2 regions of the Pseudomonas sp. N-1-13 genome follow, and region 1 is predicted to be linked to the other one. Evidence: predicted binding sites of a transcription regulator. Region 1 holds the regulator's gene; the other holds the start of a gene.
What was found. Region 1 encodes sigma-54, which starts transcription at its own class of promoters, with help from an activator protein. Its sites were predicted from a motif close to ANTGGCATNNANNTTGCTNT; they were not measured.
Positions count from the first base shown of each region.

Region 1 (7,890 bases):
CGTCCAGCTCACGAATGTATTTGAAGATTTTACGGCTCGAGGCCGGTGGCTTGTTTTGCGCCAACTCGTGCTGGGCCTGACGGATCAGGGAGCGCAGTTGCTGACGGTCAGCCTCCGGGTAGTCGATGACGAATTTTTCCAGTACGCCGTCATCGCCTGCGATCAGGCGATCGCGCCAGCGCTCCAGGTTATGGAAGCGTTCGTTGTACTGCCGGGTAGAGGCATCGAGTTGATCGAGCAGAACCAGGATGGCGTCAGTGTCCTGGTCGCGCATCAGTTTGCCGATGAATTGCAGGTGCCGTTTACGCGCGATATTCGCGGTGTGCTTGGGCGCATCGGCCAGGGCCCGGCGCAAGGCGTCGGTCAGAGGCAGTTTGGCCAGCAAGTCAGGCTTGAGTGTTGTCAGGCGCTCGCCGAGGTCAACCAGAGCATGCAGCTCGCGTTTGACCTGGGATTTGCTTTTTTCACCCTCGTAGAGGGAGTCGTCGTAAGAATCAACCATGGTGGCAGTCCGCAAAGAAACGCCGCCATGATAACCAGTCGGGGGCCGCTTGTCCGGCCCGGTCGCACGAAGGCCTCAGGTTTGTACGCAAAGTCGCGAAGGCACTCTTCGTACAAACCCTGACCGAAAGCAGAATTTGAGTGGAGATACACCATGAGTGCAGTTCAGAGCGTCGGCCCGCAAGCATTGCCGGCACTGCAGGAACAAGTCGAGCAGATCCTTGCCGAAGCCAAGCGACAGGGCGCCAGCGCGTGTGAGGTGGCGGTCTCTCTGGAACAAGGTTTGTCGACATCGGTTCGCCAGCGCGAGGTGGAGACCGTCGAATTCAATCGCGACCAGGGGTTTGGCATCACGTTGTACGCCGGCCAGCGCAAGGGCTCGGCCAGCACGTCGGCCAGTGGTCCTGACGCCATTCGTGAAACCGTTGCCGCTGCGCTGGCGATCGCCCAGCACACCTCCGAGGACGAAGCTTCGGGCCTGGCCGATGCTGCGCTGATGTGCAAGGAACTGCGAGACTTCGACCTGTTCCACGCCTGGGACATCACCCCGGAACAAGCCATCGAGCAGGCGTTGCGCTGTGAAGCGGCGGCTTTCGACGCCGACCCGCGAATCAAAAACGCCGACGGCACGACCCTCAATACCCATCAGGGCTGCCGTGTATACGGTAACAGCCACGGTTTTATCGGTGGTTATGCGTCGACCCGGCACAGCCTCAGTTGCGTCATGATCGCCGAAGCCAACGGCCAGATGCAGCGCGACTACTGGTATGACGTGAACCGCCAGGGCAATCGTCTGGCAGATCCGGTGAGTATTGGCCGCAAAGCCGCGCAGCGGGCGGCCAGCCGCTTGGGTGCGCGGCCGGTGCCGACCTGTGAAGTGCCGGTGCTATTTGCCGCCGAACTGGCCGGCGGGTTGTTTGGCAGCTTTTTGTCGGCGGTCTCCGGCGGCAATTTGTATCGCAAATCATCGTTTCTCGAAGGGGCACTCGGCCAGAAACTGTTCCCGGAGTGGATGACCATCGATGAGCGTCCGCACCTGATGCAGGCCATGGGCAGCTCGGCCTTCGACGGCGATGGCCTGGCCACCTACGCCAAGCCATTCGTGGAGAATGGCGAACTGGTGTCCTACATTCTCGGCACCTATTCCGGTCGCAAGCTCGGCATGCCCAGCACCGCCAATGCCGGTGGCGTGCATAACCTGTTCGTGACCCATGGCGAAGAGGACCAGGCAGCCTTGCTGCGTCGCATGGGCCGTGGCCTGCTGGTGACGGAACTGATGGGGCATGGCCTGAACATGGTCACCGGGGACTATTCTCGCGGCGCGGCGGGGTTCTGGGTCGAGAACGGCGAGATTCAGTTTGCCGTCCAGGAAGTCACCATCGCCGGTAACATGCGCGATATGTTCAAGCAGATCCTGGCGGTGGGTAACGACCTGGAACTGCGCAGCAACATCCGCACCGGCTCGGTGTTGATCGAGCGAATGACGGTAGCGGGTAGCTGACCTTCAGCGCAGTAAAAAAGGCGCGTCATCCAAGTGGATGACGCGCCTTTTTATATTTAGAGGAACCTTGTGGCGAGGGGATTTATCCCCGTTGGGGTGCGAAGCGCCCCCATTCAAACTGCCTGACTCATCGCCGTGTCAGGTTTTGGGGCTGCTTCGCACCCCAGCGGGGATAAATCCCCTCGCCACAATGAATCTGCTTCAGAGCTTGAGGCTATTCGCCTTCATCGAAGTAGTTGTTGATCAGCCCCACCAACGCATCCAGCGCCTCCTGCTCCTGTTCACCTTCGGTTCGCAGATGGATTTTGGTGCCTTGGCCGGCTGCCAGCATCATCATGGCCATGATGCTTTTGCCATTGATCATTTTCTCGGGGTCACGGCCCACTAGGATCTCGCAAGGAAACTGACCTGCCACACCGACGAACTTGGCTGACGCGCGGGCATGCAAGCCCAGCTTGTTGATGATTTCAATTTCCAGAGCGGGCATCGCGATGTGAATCCTTTAGCTGAGGTCGCGGTGGCGAACCTGGACGTTCTTCAGGGACTGTTGCAGGAGCTGACCCAATCGTTCGGTCAGGTAGACGGAGCGGTGATGGCCCCCGGTACAGCCAATGGCAATCGTGACGTAGGCGCGGTTGCTCGCGGCAAAGCGCGGCAGCCATTTGAGCAGGTAGCTGGAGATGTCCTGGTACATTTCCTCGACATCCGGCTGGGCGGCCAGGTAGTCGATCACCGGCTGGTCGAGCCCCGATTGTTCGCGCAGCTCCGGTTTCCAATAAGGATTGGGCAGGCAGCGCACATCGAACACCAGGTCGGCGTCTACCGGCATTCCGCGCTTGAAGCCGAACGACTCCACCAGAAATGCCGTGCCTGGCTCCGGCTGGTTCAGCAGGCGCAGCTTGATGGTGTCGCGCAGTTGATACAGGTTCAGGTGGGTCGTATTGACCTTCAGGTCCGCCAGGTCGGCGATCGGCCCCAGCAGCTGACTCTCGTCATGAATGGCTTCGGCCAGGGAGCGGCTTGCGTTGCTCAGGGGGTGACGCCGACGGGTTTCGGAGAAACGCTTGAGCAGCGTCTCCTCATCGGCATCCAGATACAGCACATCGCACTGGATGTGCCGATTGCGCACTTCCGCGAGCAGCTCCGGGAACCGCGACAGGTGGCTCGGCAGATTGCGTGCATCGATGGAGACCGCCACCAGCGGTTGCGCCAGTTCGGTGTGGATCAGGGCGCGCTCGGCCAGTTCCGGCAGCAGGCCGGCCGGCAGGTTGTCGATGCAGTAGTAGCCGCTGTCCTCAAGCACGTTAAGCGCCGTGCTTTTACCGGAGCCGGAGCGTCCGCTGACAATGATCATGCGCATGTTTAATGACCGTTCTGCTCGTCCAGGACAACCTGATACAAGGCTTCGTTGCTCGGCGCGCTGCGCAATTTCTCGCGCACTTCCTTGCGGTCCAGCATGCTGGCGATCTGGCGCAGCAGCTCAAGGTGCGCATCGGTCGCCGCTTCCGGTACCAGCAGTACAAACAGCAGGTCGACCGGTGCGCCGTCGATGGCGTCGAAATCTATGGGTGCTTCAAGGTGCAGCAACGCACTGATCGGCGCTGTACAGGCCTTGAGGCGGCAATGGGGAATGGCGATACCGTTGCCAAAGCCGGTGGAGCCCAGTTTTTCACGGGCAAACAGGGCCTCGAAGACATCCTGCATTTCCAGATCCGGTACCTCTCGGTGGATCAGGTTGGCAATTTGTTCGAGGGCTTTCTTTTTACTGCCACCCGGCACGTTCACCTGGGAACGGCCGGGGGTCAGGATGGATTCTAGTCGGATCATGGATTAGGGGGGTTAACGACCGGTCGCGCCCTGGAGGAGGCTCTGGGTCTTTTCCTTATGCTTTTTGAGTTGGCGATCCAGCTTGTCGGTCAGCAGGTCAATCGCGGCATACATGTCTTCATGCGCAGCATTGGCAACCACCTCTCCGCCGGGGATATGCAACGTGGCTTCGATTTTCTGCAGCAGCTTCTCGACGTTCATCGTGACTTGCACGTTGGTGATCTTGTCGAAATGCCTCTCCAATCGTTCGAGTTTTTCGCCGATGTATTCGCGAAGAGGTTCGGTCACTTCCAGTTGGTGTCCACTGATGTTGACTTGCATACAGCTTCTCCTTCGTTGCCAGTGCATAAAGCGGCAGGCAGAAATGCCTGCCACTGGAACGCTGTGGCGTGGCCTGTTACATCAACCGCTTGCGTTCGCTCGAAGGTGCGATCCCGAGGGATTCACGGTATTTGGCGACGGTACGGCGGGCCACCTGAATGCCTTGTGCCTCCAGTAAACCAGCGATCTTGCTGTCACTCAACGGCTTTTTCTGATTTTCCGCGGCCACCAGTTTTTTGATGATCGCGCGGATGGCTGTGGACGAGCATTCACCGCCTTCGGAGGTGCTGACGTGGCTGGAGAAAAAGTATTTCAGTTCATAAATGCCCCGGGGGGTATGCATGAATTTCTGGGTGGTCACCCGCGAAATCGTCGACTCGTGCATGCCCACTGCCTCGGCAATGTCGTGCAGGACCAACGGCTTCATGGCTTCGTCGCCGTACTCCAGGAAGCCGCGCTGATGCTCGACGATCTGGGTGGCTACTTTCATCAGGGTTTCGTTGCGGCTTTGCAGGCTCTTGATGAACCAGCGCGCTTCCTGCAACTGGTTGCGCATGAAGGTGTTGTCGGCGCTGGTGTCCGCGCGCTTTACGAAGCCGGCGTACTGGGCGTTGACCCGCAGCTTGGGCACCGATTCCTGGTTCAGTTCCACCAGCCAGCGGTCGTTGTGCTTGCGCACGATCACGTCGGGAACCACGTATTCGGGTTCAGTGGACTCGATCTGCGAGCCTGGGCGCGGGTTGAGGCTCTGGACCAGTTCGATCACCTGGCGCAGTTCATCTTCCTTGAGCTTCATGCGACGCATCAACTGGCTGTAGTCGCGACCGCCCAGCAAGTCGATGTAGTCGGTGACCAGTCGCTTGGCTTCGGCCAGCCAAGGCGTCTTGGCGGGTAACTGACGCAGTTGCAGCAGCAGACACTCGCCCAGGTTGCGAGCACCGATGCCGGCGGGTTCGAACTGCTGGATGCGGTGCAGGACGGCTTCGATTTCGTCCAGCTCAATGTCCAGCTCGGGGTCAAAGGCCTCGAGGATTTCTTCAAGCGTCTCGTCCAGGTAGCCCTGATTGTTGATGCAGTCGATCAGGGTCACGGCAATCAGACGATCGGTATCGGACATCGGCGCCAGGTTCAGTTGCCACAGCAAGTGGCTCTGCAGGCTTTCGCCGGTGGAGGTGCGGGTAGTGAAGTCCCACTCGTCGTCATCGCTGCTGGGCAGGCTGCTGGCGCTGGTCTGGTAGACGTCTTCCCAGGCAGTATCCACGGGCAGATCGTTGGGGATGCGTTCATTCCATTCGCCATCCTCAAGGTTATCCACCGTCGGGGCGGTTTCCTGATAGGACGGTTCCGGGATTTCGGTGTTGGTCTTTTGCTCGACGTTATCGGCCAGCGGATCGGTGTTGTCGAAGTCGTCGCCTTCTTCCTGGCGTTCGAGCATCGGATTGGACTCCAGGGCCTCCTGGATTTCCTGTTGCAGGTCCAGGGTCGACAATTGGAGCAGGCGGATGGCCTGTTGCAGCTGCGGTGTCATCGTCAGCTGCTGGCCCATTCTCAAGACTAGCGATGGTTTCATGGCTGGGGCTTAACACCTTATTCGCCGGCGCACATGCGCCATCCACTACAGGGCGCCGAAGCGCCAAACTTAAGCAAATTATATGCCTGAAACTGAAGTGTTTGCCTAGGGCGTCACGTAATAAAATTAGCGACGCCGAGGTGATTGACCAGACACTTTTCGCTTACAGGCGGAACTCATGGCCCAAATACACTTCCTTGACCAGTTCATTGGCCAGGATGGTCGCGGAGTCGCCTTCGGCAATCAACTGGCCATCATTGACGATATAGGCGGTTTCACAGATATCCAGCGTCTCGCGAACGTTGTGGTCGGTGATCAATACGCCGATGCCCTTGGCCTTGAGATGGTGGATGATCTGCTTGATGTCGCCGACCGAAATCGGGTCCACGCCAGCGAATGGTTCGTCCAGCAGGATGAATTTCGGTGCGGTGGCCAGGGCGCGAGCGATTTCCACGCGGCGCCGTTCGCCACCGGACAGGCTCATGCCCAGGTTGTCGCGGATGTGGCTGATGTGGAATTCCTGCAGCAGGCTTTCCAGTTCCTGGCGGCGACCGGCCTTGTCGAGTTCCTTGCGGGTCTCGAGGATCGCCATGATGTTGTCGGCAACCGACAGTTTACGGAAGATCGACGCTTCTTGCGGCAGATAGCCGATACCGGCCTTCGCCCGGCCATGCATCGGCTGGTGGCTGACGTCCAGGTCGTCGATCAGGACGCGGCCCTGATCGGCCTGAACCAGGCCGACGATCATGTAGAAACAAGTGGTCTTGCCCGCGCCGTTGGGGCCGAGCAGGCCGACGATCTGGCCGCTGTCGATGGACAGGCTGACATCACGCACGACTTGGCGGCTCTTGTAGCTCTTGGCCAGGTGCTGAGCTTTCAGAGTTGCCATTACTGGGCCTTCTGCTCGTCGGTTTTCTTTTTCGGCTGGATGACCATGTCGATCCGTGGACGCTGCTCGGTGACCTTGCTGCCAGTGGCGCGACCGGCGCTGGCCAGCTTCTTGACCGTGTCGTAGACGATTTTCTCGCCCTGGGTGATGTTGTTGTCCTTGTCGACGACCTTGGCGCGATCGATCAGCACCACGCGGTCTTTGGCGGCGTGGTACTGAATGGTTACCCCGTAGCCTTGAACCGGCTTGGTGTCGCCCGCGGTTTGCATCTGCTCGAAGTAGGCCAGATTGCCCACCGAGGTGACGACGTCGATGTCGCCGGACTGGGTGCGGGTGATGGTCACGGTGTTGCCGGTGACCTTCATCGAACCCTGGGTGATGATCACGTCACCTTTATAGGTGGCTACACCGTTCTTGTCGTCCAGTTGGGCGTCGTCGGCCTGGATGCGGATAGGCTGGTCGCGGTCGGTGGGGAGGGCCCAGGCGCTCGCGCTTCCCAGTGCTGCGCCCAGACTGAGCAAAATAGGGAGGGTTTTAGCGAGCTTCATACTGTCCTCTTACGTTCGATAGCAGGTGTATCCTGCTTTCCTTCAAATACGCTTTCATTCCCGTGCCGGTCGACACACCACCGGCGCCGTCGATTCTAACGGGTTGCTCGGTCTGCGCATATTCTCGCTGCGGGAAGACTGTCATACGACTGCTGGTAATGATGGTCGTACGGTTCTTCTCATCGGTCCGGGCGATGCGTACCGAATCAATCAGTTCCACTTCGGTGCCGTCGGGATTGACCTCGGCGCGTTCGCTCTGCACGTGCCACGGAAACTCGGTGCCCCTGAACATGTTCAGGTCTGGCTTGGTGACCAGTGTGATTTCGCTGGCCTTGACGTGGTCGACTTTGTCGGACGTCATTTCATACTGCACTTTGCCATCGGGCAGGTATTGCAGGGTATGCGTGTTGGTCGCATACCAGTCGATATCATTTTCCTGGACCTTGACCGCAGGGCGGTCGAGGAAGCGTTCCGGGCTGATGTTCCAATAGCCGACCGCCGCGAAAATCGCTGCGATGCAGCCGAACACCACGATGGTGCGAATTTTCTTGCTTAGCATAAATGGCTCACAGATACGCGGCGTTGGCCGCCTCGAGGCGGCCTTGGGCGCGCAGGATCAGTTCACAGAATTCACGAGCGGCCCCTTCGCCGCCTCGCGCCGTGGTGATGCCGTGGGCGTGCTCGCGCACGAAGCCGGCCGCGTTTGCCACCGCCATGCCCAGGCCGACCCGAC
Region 1 is NZ_JBYNRI010000001.1:4,917,131-4,925,020, reverse strand. It holds gene yjgA (ribosome biogenesis factor YjgA) at 1-502, opposite strand, end outside; gene pmbA (metalloprotease PmbA) at 656-2,002, shown strand; gene AC3I65_RS22110 (HPr family phosphocarrier protein) at 2,217-2,489, opposite strand; gene rapZ (RNase adapter RapZ) at 2,505-3,362, opposite strand; gene ptsN (PTS IIA-like nitrogen regulatory protein PtsN) at 3,365-3,829, opposite strand; gene hpf (ribosome hibernation-promoting factor, HPF/YfiA family) at 3,842-4,150, opposite strand; gene AC3I65_RS22090 (RNA polymerase factor sigma-54) at 4,227-5,720, opposite strand; gene lptB (LPS export ABC transporter ATP-binding protein) at 5,884-6,609, opposite strand; gene lptA (lipopolysaccharide transport periplasmic protein LptA) at 6,609-7,157, opposite strand; gene lptC (LPS export ABC transporter periplasmic protein LptC) at 7,144-7,716, opposite strand; gene AC3I65_RS22070 (KdsC family phosphatase) at 7,724-7,890, opposite strand, start outside.

Region 2 (7,890 bases), 4.1 Mb from region 1:
TGTTTGACACCGAAGAACGCCGCCACCGCGCCGCCCAGCAGCATCCACCACCACTGCTGCATGAACTCCGACAGGCCGATGACCATCACCGTGAAGGCCGGCAGTTGGGCGCCGAACCCGGAGAATACCGATTCGAACTGCGGCACCACCTTGACCAGCAGAATACCCGTGACCACGGCGGCGACGAGCACCACGGCCGCCGGGTAGGTCATGGCCTTCTTGATCTTGGCCTTGAGGGCTTCGCTTTTTTCCTTGTAGGTCGCGACGCGCTCCAGCAGCGTATCCAGGGCGCCGGCCTGTTCACCGGCGTCCACCAGGTTGCAGTACAGTTCGTCGAAGTATTGCGGGCTCTTGCGCAACGACGCGGCGAAGCTGTTGCCGGCGGCGACTTCCTGTTTCACCTCGTCCACCAGCTTGCGCATGTTGGCGTTGTCGAAGCCTTCGCCAATGATGTCGAACGCCTGCAACAAGGGCACGCCGGCCTTGAGCATGGTCGCCATCTGACGAGTGAACAGGGCGATATCCAATGGCTTGATACGCTTGCCCTTGCTGAATATCGAGGTGGACTTCTTGCGAACCTTGCCTGGGTTGATGCCTTGTTTGCGCAACTGGGCCTTGACCAGGGCCGGGCTCTGCCCAGTCAGTTCGCCGGTCATTTTCGTGCCTTTGCGGTCTTTGCCTTCCCACGTGTAAACGTCGGTTTTTATTGCCTTGACCGCCATGTTCAATCCTTGGTGACCCGGTTGATTTCTTCGAGGCTGGTGATGCCTTGCATCACTTTGAGCAGTCCCGAGGCGCGCAGGTCATTAAAACCGTCCTTGCGCATTTGCAGGTCGATTTCCAACGAGTTGCCCTCGGCCATGATCAGCCGTTGCAGCTCGGGCGTATTCCTGACCACTTCGTAAACCCCCACGCGCCCCTTGTAGCCGTTGTTGCACTGTTCGCAACCGACCGGCTCATAGATCGTGAACGAGCCGATGCGTTCCCGGGGGAAGCCTTCCTTGAGCAGGGTTTCCTCGGGAATCTCGATGGCCCTTTTGCAATGCGGGCACAGCTTGCGCGCCAGTCGCTGGGCGATGATCAGGTGGACCGCCGTGGCGATGTTGAAGCCGGGAATGCCCATGTTGTGCAGGCGGATCAGGGTTTCGGCGGCGCTGTTGGTGTGCAGGGTGGAGAGCACCATGTGTCCGGTCTGGGCGGCCTTGATGGCGATTTCGGCGGTTTCCAGGTCGCGGATCTCGCCCACCATGATCACGTCCGGGTCCTGGCGCAGGAACGAGCGCAGGGCCTGGGCGAAATCCAGACCCTGGCGCGGATTCACGTTGACCTGGTTGATGCCTTCCATGTTGATTTCCACCGGATCCTCAGCGGTGGAAATATTGATGTCCACAGTGTTGAGGATATTGAGCCCGGTATAGAGCGACACGGTTTTGCCAGAGCCGGTGGGCCCGGTCACCAGAATCAACCCTTGTGGTTGTTTGAGCGCCGCCATGTACAGCTCTTTCTGGTCCGGCTCGTAGCCCAGGGCATCGATACCCATCTGCGCGCTGGAGGGGTCGAGGATCCGGATCACCACTTTTTCACCCCAGAGCGTCGGCAGGGTGTTGACCCGGAAGTCGATGGACTTGTTTTTCGACAGGCGCATTTTCAGGCGCCCGTCCTGGGGTTTGCGCCGCTCGGAAATATCAAGGCTGGCCATTACCTTCAGGCGCGCGGCGATGCGGGTGGCCAACTGGATCGGCGGGCGGGCCACCTCTCGCAGCATGCCGTCGGTACGCACCCGCACCCGGTAGATTTTTTCATAGGGTTCAAAGTGCAGGTCGGAGGAGCCGCCCTTGATCGCGTCCAGCAGCATCTTGTTGACGAACCGCACCACCGGCGCATCGTCGGTGTCCTGGCCGGCGATGGAGTCTTGCTTGTGATCATCGATCGACTCGATGTCCAGGCCGTCGAGGTCGACATCGCCCATGCCTTCCAGGCCGGTGCTGGTGGATTCGAAAAACTTTTCGATGGCGTCGCTGAGCTTGTCGTCCTCCACCAGAATGGCTTCGGTGGTCAAGCCGGTGCTGAACTGAATGTCATTGATGGCCTGGTGATTGGTGGGGTCGGAGATGCCCACGAACAGCTTGTTGCCACGCCGCCACAGCGGCAGGGCGTGGTGCTGGCGCACCAGTTTTTCGCTGACAAGGCCGGTGGGTTGGGTTTCCTTGTCCAGGCTGTTGAGGTCCAGCAGGGCCACGCCGAAATGCTCCGAGGCAATTTCCGCCACCTGGCGACTCTGGACCAGTTTGTTCTGCACCAGGTAACTGACCAGGGGCATGCGACTGCTTTGGGCTTGTTGGTACGCCTGCTGCGCACTTTGCTCGGTGATCAGTTCGGCCAGCACCAATTGCTTGGCCAGACCGCTTAAGGCGATGTCATTCATGGGAATCCCGGACGCGGACAGTTCATGACTTATAGCCTAGTCAAGCATCCAGACCAAACCAGCGGGGCGCAGTGACAAAAAACGTCAGATAGTGCGCTTGTTGGGGTAGGACATAGGGGCGCTGCGGGTCGAAGTCCCTTGCCTGCGGGCGCGACAGGGTTGGCACATGCCATGCAATGGCCTCCTCAGGTCATGAGACTCCACCTCATGCTTTGGAGATTATCTATGAATAAGCAAAACGGTTTTACCTTGATCGAGTTGCTGATCGTTGTGGCGATCATCGGCATCCTGGCGACGTTTGCGTTGCCGCAGTATTCCAAGTATCAAGCGCGGGCGAAAGCTACGGCGGGGCTGGCGGAAGTCTCCGCGTTGAAGGTGCCGTTCGAGGACGTCATGAACCAGGGAACCAACCCGACGTTAGCCAACATCGGCGGAACATCGCCCACCAGCAATTGCACCCTGACCGCTTCAGGTACTGCAGCGGACGGAACCGGAACCATTGCATGCACCCTGCTGAATGCGCCAGCTCCCGTTCTCGGCAAGGCAATCACCCTTTCCCGTTCAGCAGCCGGTGTCTGGACCTGCGCTTCGACGGCCGTCCAGGAATTCTTGCCCGCTGGTTGCACGGGGGCCGCTGCACCCTGATTTTGGGTCTGGTTGAGCCGGTGGCGAGGGGCTTTTCCCCTTGCCCAGGAAAACCTCAACAATTCATAAACTTAGGGAGCGCCGAAAAAGCCGCAACTTGCATGTCCCAAATCAGCAGGCCATGCATTTTGCATGATTGTGAAAATTGCCGTTTCGCTTAACTGGTTGATTTTAAAAGAATTAATTAATTCGTGAAAACTGGCACAGCCTTCGCACTACTCCTGATAACCCTGCCGGGAAACACCTCCGGCAGTTTTTGAGAAAAACAGGAGTTACTCGTATGAAGAAGTTCGCTATCACTGCCGCAGCTGCCACCGCCCTGACTCTGACCATGGCTAGCGCTTTCGCCGAGACCACTCAAGCAACTCAGGCTCCGATGATGCTGGCTGCTGGTGAAGTGACAGAAGCCAAAGAAGATGTTTCTGATACCTGGATCACCACCAAGGTCAAAGCCGATCTGGTCACTGAAAAAGGCATCCCAGGTTCCGATATCAAGGTAGAAACCAATAAAGGCGTAGTGTCGCTGTCGTCGACTACTGTCCTGACCGACGCGCAAAAAGACACCGCCGTGGCGATTACCAAGAAAATCAAAGGCGTCCGAGACGTTTCGGCTGACGGCCTGAAATCCGAGTAAGACTCAAGGCTTCTCGCCTGGACCGGGAGAAGGCACGGCAAGCGGGCTGAGACATACGTTTGCCGTTGCTTTGGAGTTCATGCGAAGGCCACACGGAAGTGGCCATTACAGGCCCCCGGCATTCGTGCCGGGGGCCTGTTCTATTGCGCAATGGAAAAGTATTCAGGGACCCATCTGGGAAATCGACTGGCCGATTTCGCGAGCAGGCTCGCTCCCACAGTGGACGAGCTTCTTCGGCAAGATGCGTTCGAATGTGGGAGGGAGCCTGCTCGCGATTGGCGGCAGCACATCCCACGCCATCTCAACTGAATGACAGAACCGCTCAGCGCCCCCGCTTGCTGGTGATCTGCACCAACCGATTCCCCTCGAAACGCAGGTACTGGTACATGCCACTGTTGGGGCCGTAGGTCCATTCTTCCACCGGGTATTCTTCCCGGCGATTGACGCTGCGTTTGTAGCCCAGGTCATCCCGCGCCGCGGGTTGCCCGCATTTTTGCAGGACTTCGCTGGAGCGGTCACCGACGCTGATCAACTGGCTGCCACAGCGCAATGTATCGGCTGCCGACGTCTGGCCGCTGGCGAGCAGCAAGATCAGGCTAAGCCCGTACAGACGTTTCATCTTATTCGGCATCCAGATGCATGGGGGTGATCACGCGCCCGTCGCTTTCGGCCTGACCGAGGCTGGCGTCGATGAAATACACACGGTCATCGGCCAATTGCCCTTTGTCCACCAGGAAATCCTTGATGCTGCTGGCGCGCTCCTGTCCCAGCTGGCGCAACAGCACTTCGTTGCCACTCCAGAACGAGATCACGCCTTCGCGCAGTTTTTCCGTGCGCGCCTTTTTATCCAGTTGCGTCCATTCGACCGGTGGCTGGGTCTTGAGACGGGTGCGATAGATGCCTTCGAGCAGCGGTGCCTTTTCATCCTCGGGCACCTCCAGCAGCGAGGCCTTGGCAGGGACTTTGTCGCCTCTGCGCTGCAGCATCTTGTAGTAGTTGTACTGGTATTCGCGTTCCAGACGCTGGGCGGCGAGCAGCGGACCGTCGCTGCTTTGGGCGGCGGTGCCTTCGATCTCCAGGCGCAACTCCGGACGTTTACCGAGGGCTTCGGACAACTTGAGCAGCGTGCCTTCGTTGTCCGGGTTCAGTTCGCTTGAGCCCGGGGCGAATGACACGCTGCCCAAGTCTTGCGAGGCACCCCCGGCCACCAGCCCACCGATGAGTTTGAATGGCGCCTGGGCCGCCCGTACCACTAGGTTGCGCAGGGTTTGCCAGACAATCGGCATCACGCTGAATTGCGGGTCATTGAGGTCGCCGGAAACCGGCAGCTCGATGGAAATCCTGCCTTCGGAATCCTTCAGCAGCGCGACGGCCAGCTTGAGCGGCAGGCTCACGGCGTCCGGGCTGTCGACCTTTTCCCCCAACTGCAGTTGCTCGACCACCACTTTGTTGTCGGCCAGCAACTTGCCTTTGGTGATCCGGTAGTGCAGGTCGAGGTTGAGTCGGCCCTTGCGGATGCGATAGCCGGCGAATTTGCCGGAATAGGGTGTCAGGGTCGTCAGTTCGACCCGTTTGAAACTGGTGGCGATGTCGAGGCTGGCCATCGGGTCGAAGGGGTTGAGCGCCCCTTTGATGGTGACAGGCGCGTAGCGGTCGACCTTGCCGTTGATGTCCACGGTGGCCGGCTTGGCCTGGCGGCTGTCGATGGTGCCGATCTGGCCGTTGAGCTGCTGGATGGCCGTGGCGAAGTTCGGCGTCAGGCTGAAGTCGGCGAAGTTGGCCGAGCCATCGTTGATGGCAATGCCGCCGACGTGGATGCCCAGCGGTTTCTCCTGGGATGCCGGTTTTGCCGGGCTGTTGTTCGTACCACTGTCGGCCGGTTGCGGGATCAGCAGGTCATCGACGTTGGTGGTGCGGTCTGGGTTGATCATGAATCGCGCGTAAGGCTGGTACAGGTTGACCTTGTCGATCGATAGGCTGTCGCCGTGCTGATAGTTGAGCCCTTCGAGCACCAACTGTTTCCACTTGATGAAGTCCCGGGTCCTGAGGGTATCGAGGGTGTGCAGTTGATCGACCTGGGCGCGACCGGTGACGGCGAATGCCAGTGGCTCGGTGCTCTTGAGGTCCACCGCCAGGTCGCTGCCGAGCATCCCGGAGCGCAGTTCCAGGCGAATGAACGGGTTGATGTAGGCCTGGGCGACCCGCAGGTCGATGTCCTGGGTCTTGACCTTGAGCCGGGCGGTGATCGGGTTCAGGTTGACCTCGCCGTCAGCCAGGATCTTGCCCTGTTTGCCTATCCCGGTATCCAGCTTGAGGGTAAAGGGTGAGCCGTTGAGGGTGTCGTAGTTCTGCAGGTCGAGGTTCAGCGGGCCGACCTCCAGGGCCACCGCCGGCTGCGCCTGACGGTCGGCCAGGTGCACCTGGTAATTGCGCAGTTGCACGTCCTTCAACAGCACCTGCCAGGGCTTGCTCGGTGCCTGGGGGGCAGGCTCGGGCGAATCGGCGGCTGCCGGGGCCGACGCCGGTTCGACCTTGACCTGCGGTTTGGCCGGCTGACTGGCGAAGAGTTTTTGCCAGTCCAGTTGCCCATCCGCCTCGCGCGCGGCCCAGGTTTCCAGCTTCTGGCTGCGGATCTTGCCGACGATGACTTGTTGCTTGGCCAGGTCGACGGTTGTATCACTCACATCCAGGCGTTCGAGCTTCGCCAATGGACGGCCATCCGGCGCCTTGATGGAGAAGGGGGCCACGCTGACGGCCACGTTGTTGAGCAGCAGTTCGGTGCCCTTGGCCAGGTTGAGCTTGTAGTCGGTACTCAGGTTCAGCACGCCGTTTTCCAGCACCAGCGGTACCGCGTCGCGTACGTAGGGCCACCAGACTTTCATCTGGCCGTCGGTGACTTTGATCTTGCCCTCGGAGGCGATCGGCGTGAGGCTGAAGTTGCCGGTCCAGTCGACCCGGCCGCCTTGAGGGCTGACGGCCACCAGGGTCATGTCGGCGTTGTCATCGGGCAGTGTGCTGAGGTTCTTGAGCTCGAAATCAAGGGTGTCGTACAGAAACTCGATGGGCTCGCTGGGACGCAGGTCCTGAAAATGCAGGTAACCGCCGGCCAGTTTGATCCGGTCGATTCGCAGGGGAAACGGCTTGGCGTCGGGGTCGGCCGGGGTGGGTTCGCTGGCCGGCAGCTTGAACAGGCCCAACAGGTTCAACTGACCGTCCTTGGCGAACATGATCTCGGTCTTGGGCTTGTCCAGCTCGATATCGGTCAGGTGCAGGGCGCCGGACCAGAGGCTGTCGAGCTGCAGGTTGGTGTACAGCCGTTCGAAGGCGACCTGCTCCTTGCCCGGTTCGCCGACATTCAGGCCCCAAAGCGTGACTTCGAGGCTGAAGGGATTGAGCTCGATACGCTGAATCTGGGCTGGCACCGTTGCATGGTCGGCCAGTTGTTGATTGGCGATCCGCAAGGCGACACCGGGTAATATCAGAAAACCCAGCAGGCTGTAGAGGGCCAGTACGGTCAACAGGGCGCCGAAAGCGCGAATCAATCCTTTGGGCATGTGCGGCTTCATCTGGTGTGAATTCGGAGTGCCTTGGAGTATGGCATGCGTTTACGGTTCCGAAGCCACTGTGATTTATCAGATTTGTCCGTTTTCGGCGTAGGAGTTGAACCGCTGGTTCAGAGCTGAAGGATCAACGTCTTGAGTGGCGGCTGCTGGTCCCGCGAGGGGAAATCGCTGCCGGGTGTCAGTATTTTCCATTCGCGCACCGGGCGGCCGGCCTTTTCCGCGCAGCGCAGCACCTGCTCGCGCCAGTCGTCCATGGAGACTTTTGCCAGGTTGTTGCAACAGATCAGCACGCCATTTTCAGCGGTGGTGAGCAGCGCCGGCTTGAGCAGGCTCTGGTAATCGCGCAAGAGGTCGACAGTGCCGAACGCGCTCTTGGCCCAGGCGGGCGGGTCGAGCAGCACCAGGTCGTACTGGCGTTGCTCCAGGCGCACATAACCTGGCAGCTTCTGCCCGCGTCGCTGACTGATGGGCAGGCCGGCCAGTTGGCGGATGGCCGGGAAGTAATCCGATTGCACGAAATCCATGGGCGGCAGATCAGGGTTGAGCAAACCGTTCTCGCGCCCCACCGCCAGGTTGCCTTCGGCAAAGTCCAGGTTGCACACCTCGCGCGCGCCACCGGCCGC
Region 2 is NZ_JBYNRI010000001.1:795,020-802,909, forward strand. It holds gene AC3I65_RS03565 (type II secretion system F family protein) at 1-722, opposite strand, end outside; gene pilB (type IV-A pilus assembly ATPase PilB) at 725-2,425, opposite strand; gene AC3I65_RS03575 (pilin) at 2,651-3,070, shown strand; gene AC3I65_RS03580 (BON domain-containing protein) at 3,351-3,704, shown strand; gene AC3I65_RS03585 (DUF2845 domain-containing protein) at 4,027-4,323, opposite strand; gene AC3I65_RS03590 (DUF748 domain-containing protein) at 4,325-7,258, opposite strand; gene AC3I65_RS03595 (class I SAM-dependent rRNA methyltransferase) at 7,378-7,890, opposite strand, start outside.
Region 2: AC3I65_RS03575 (pilin) is a predicted target of sigma-54. The motif match lies at 2,584-2,603, and genes of this name have one in related genera.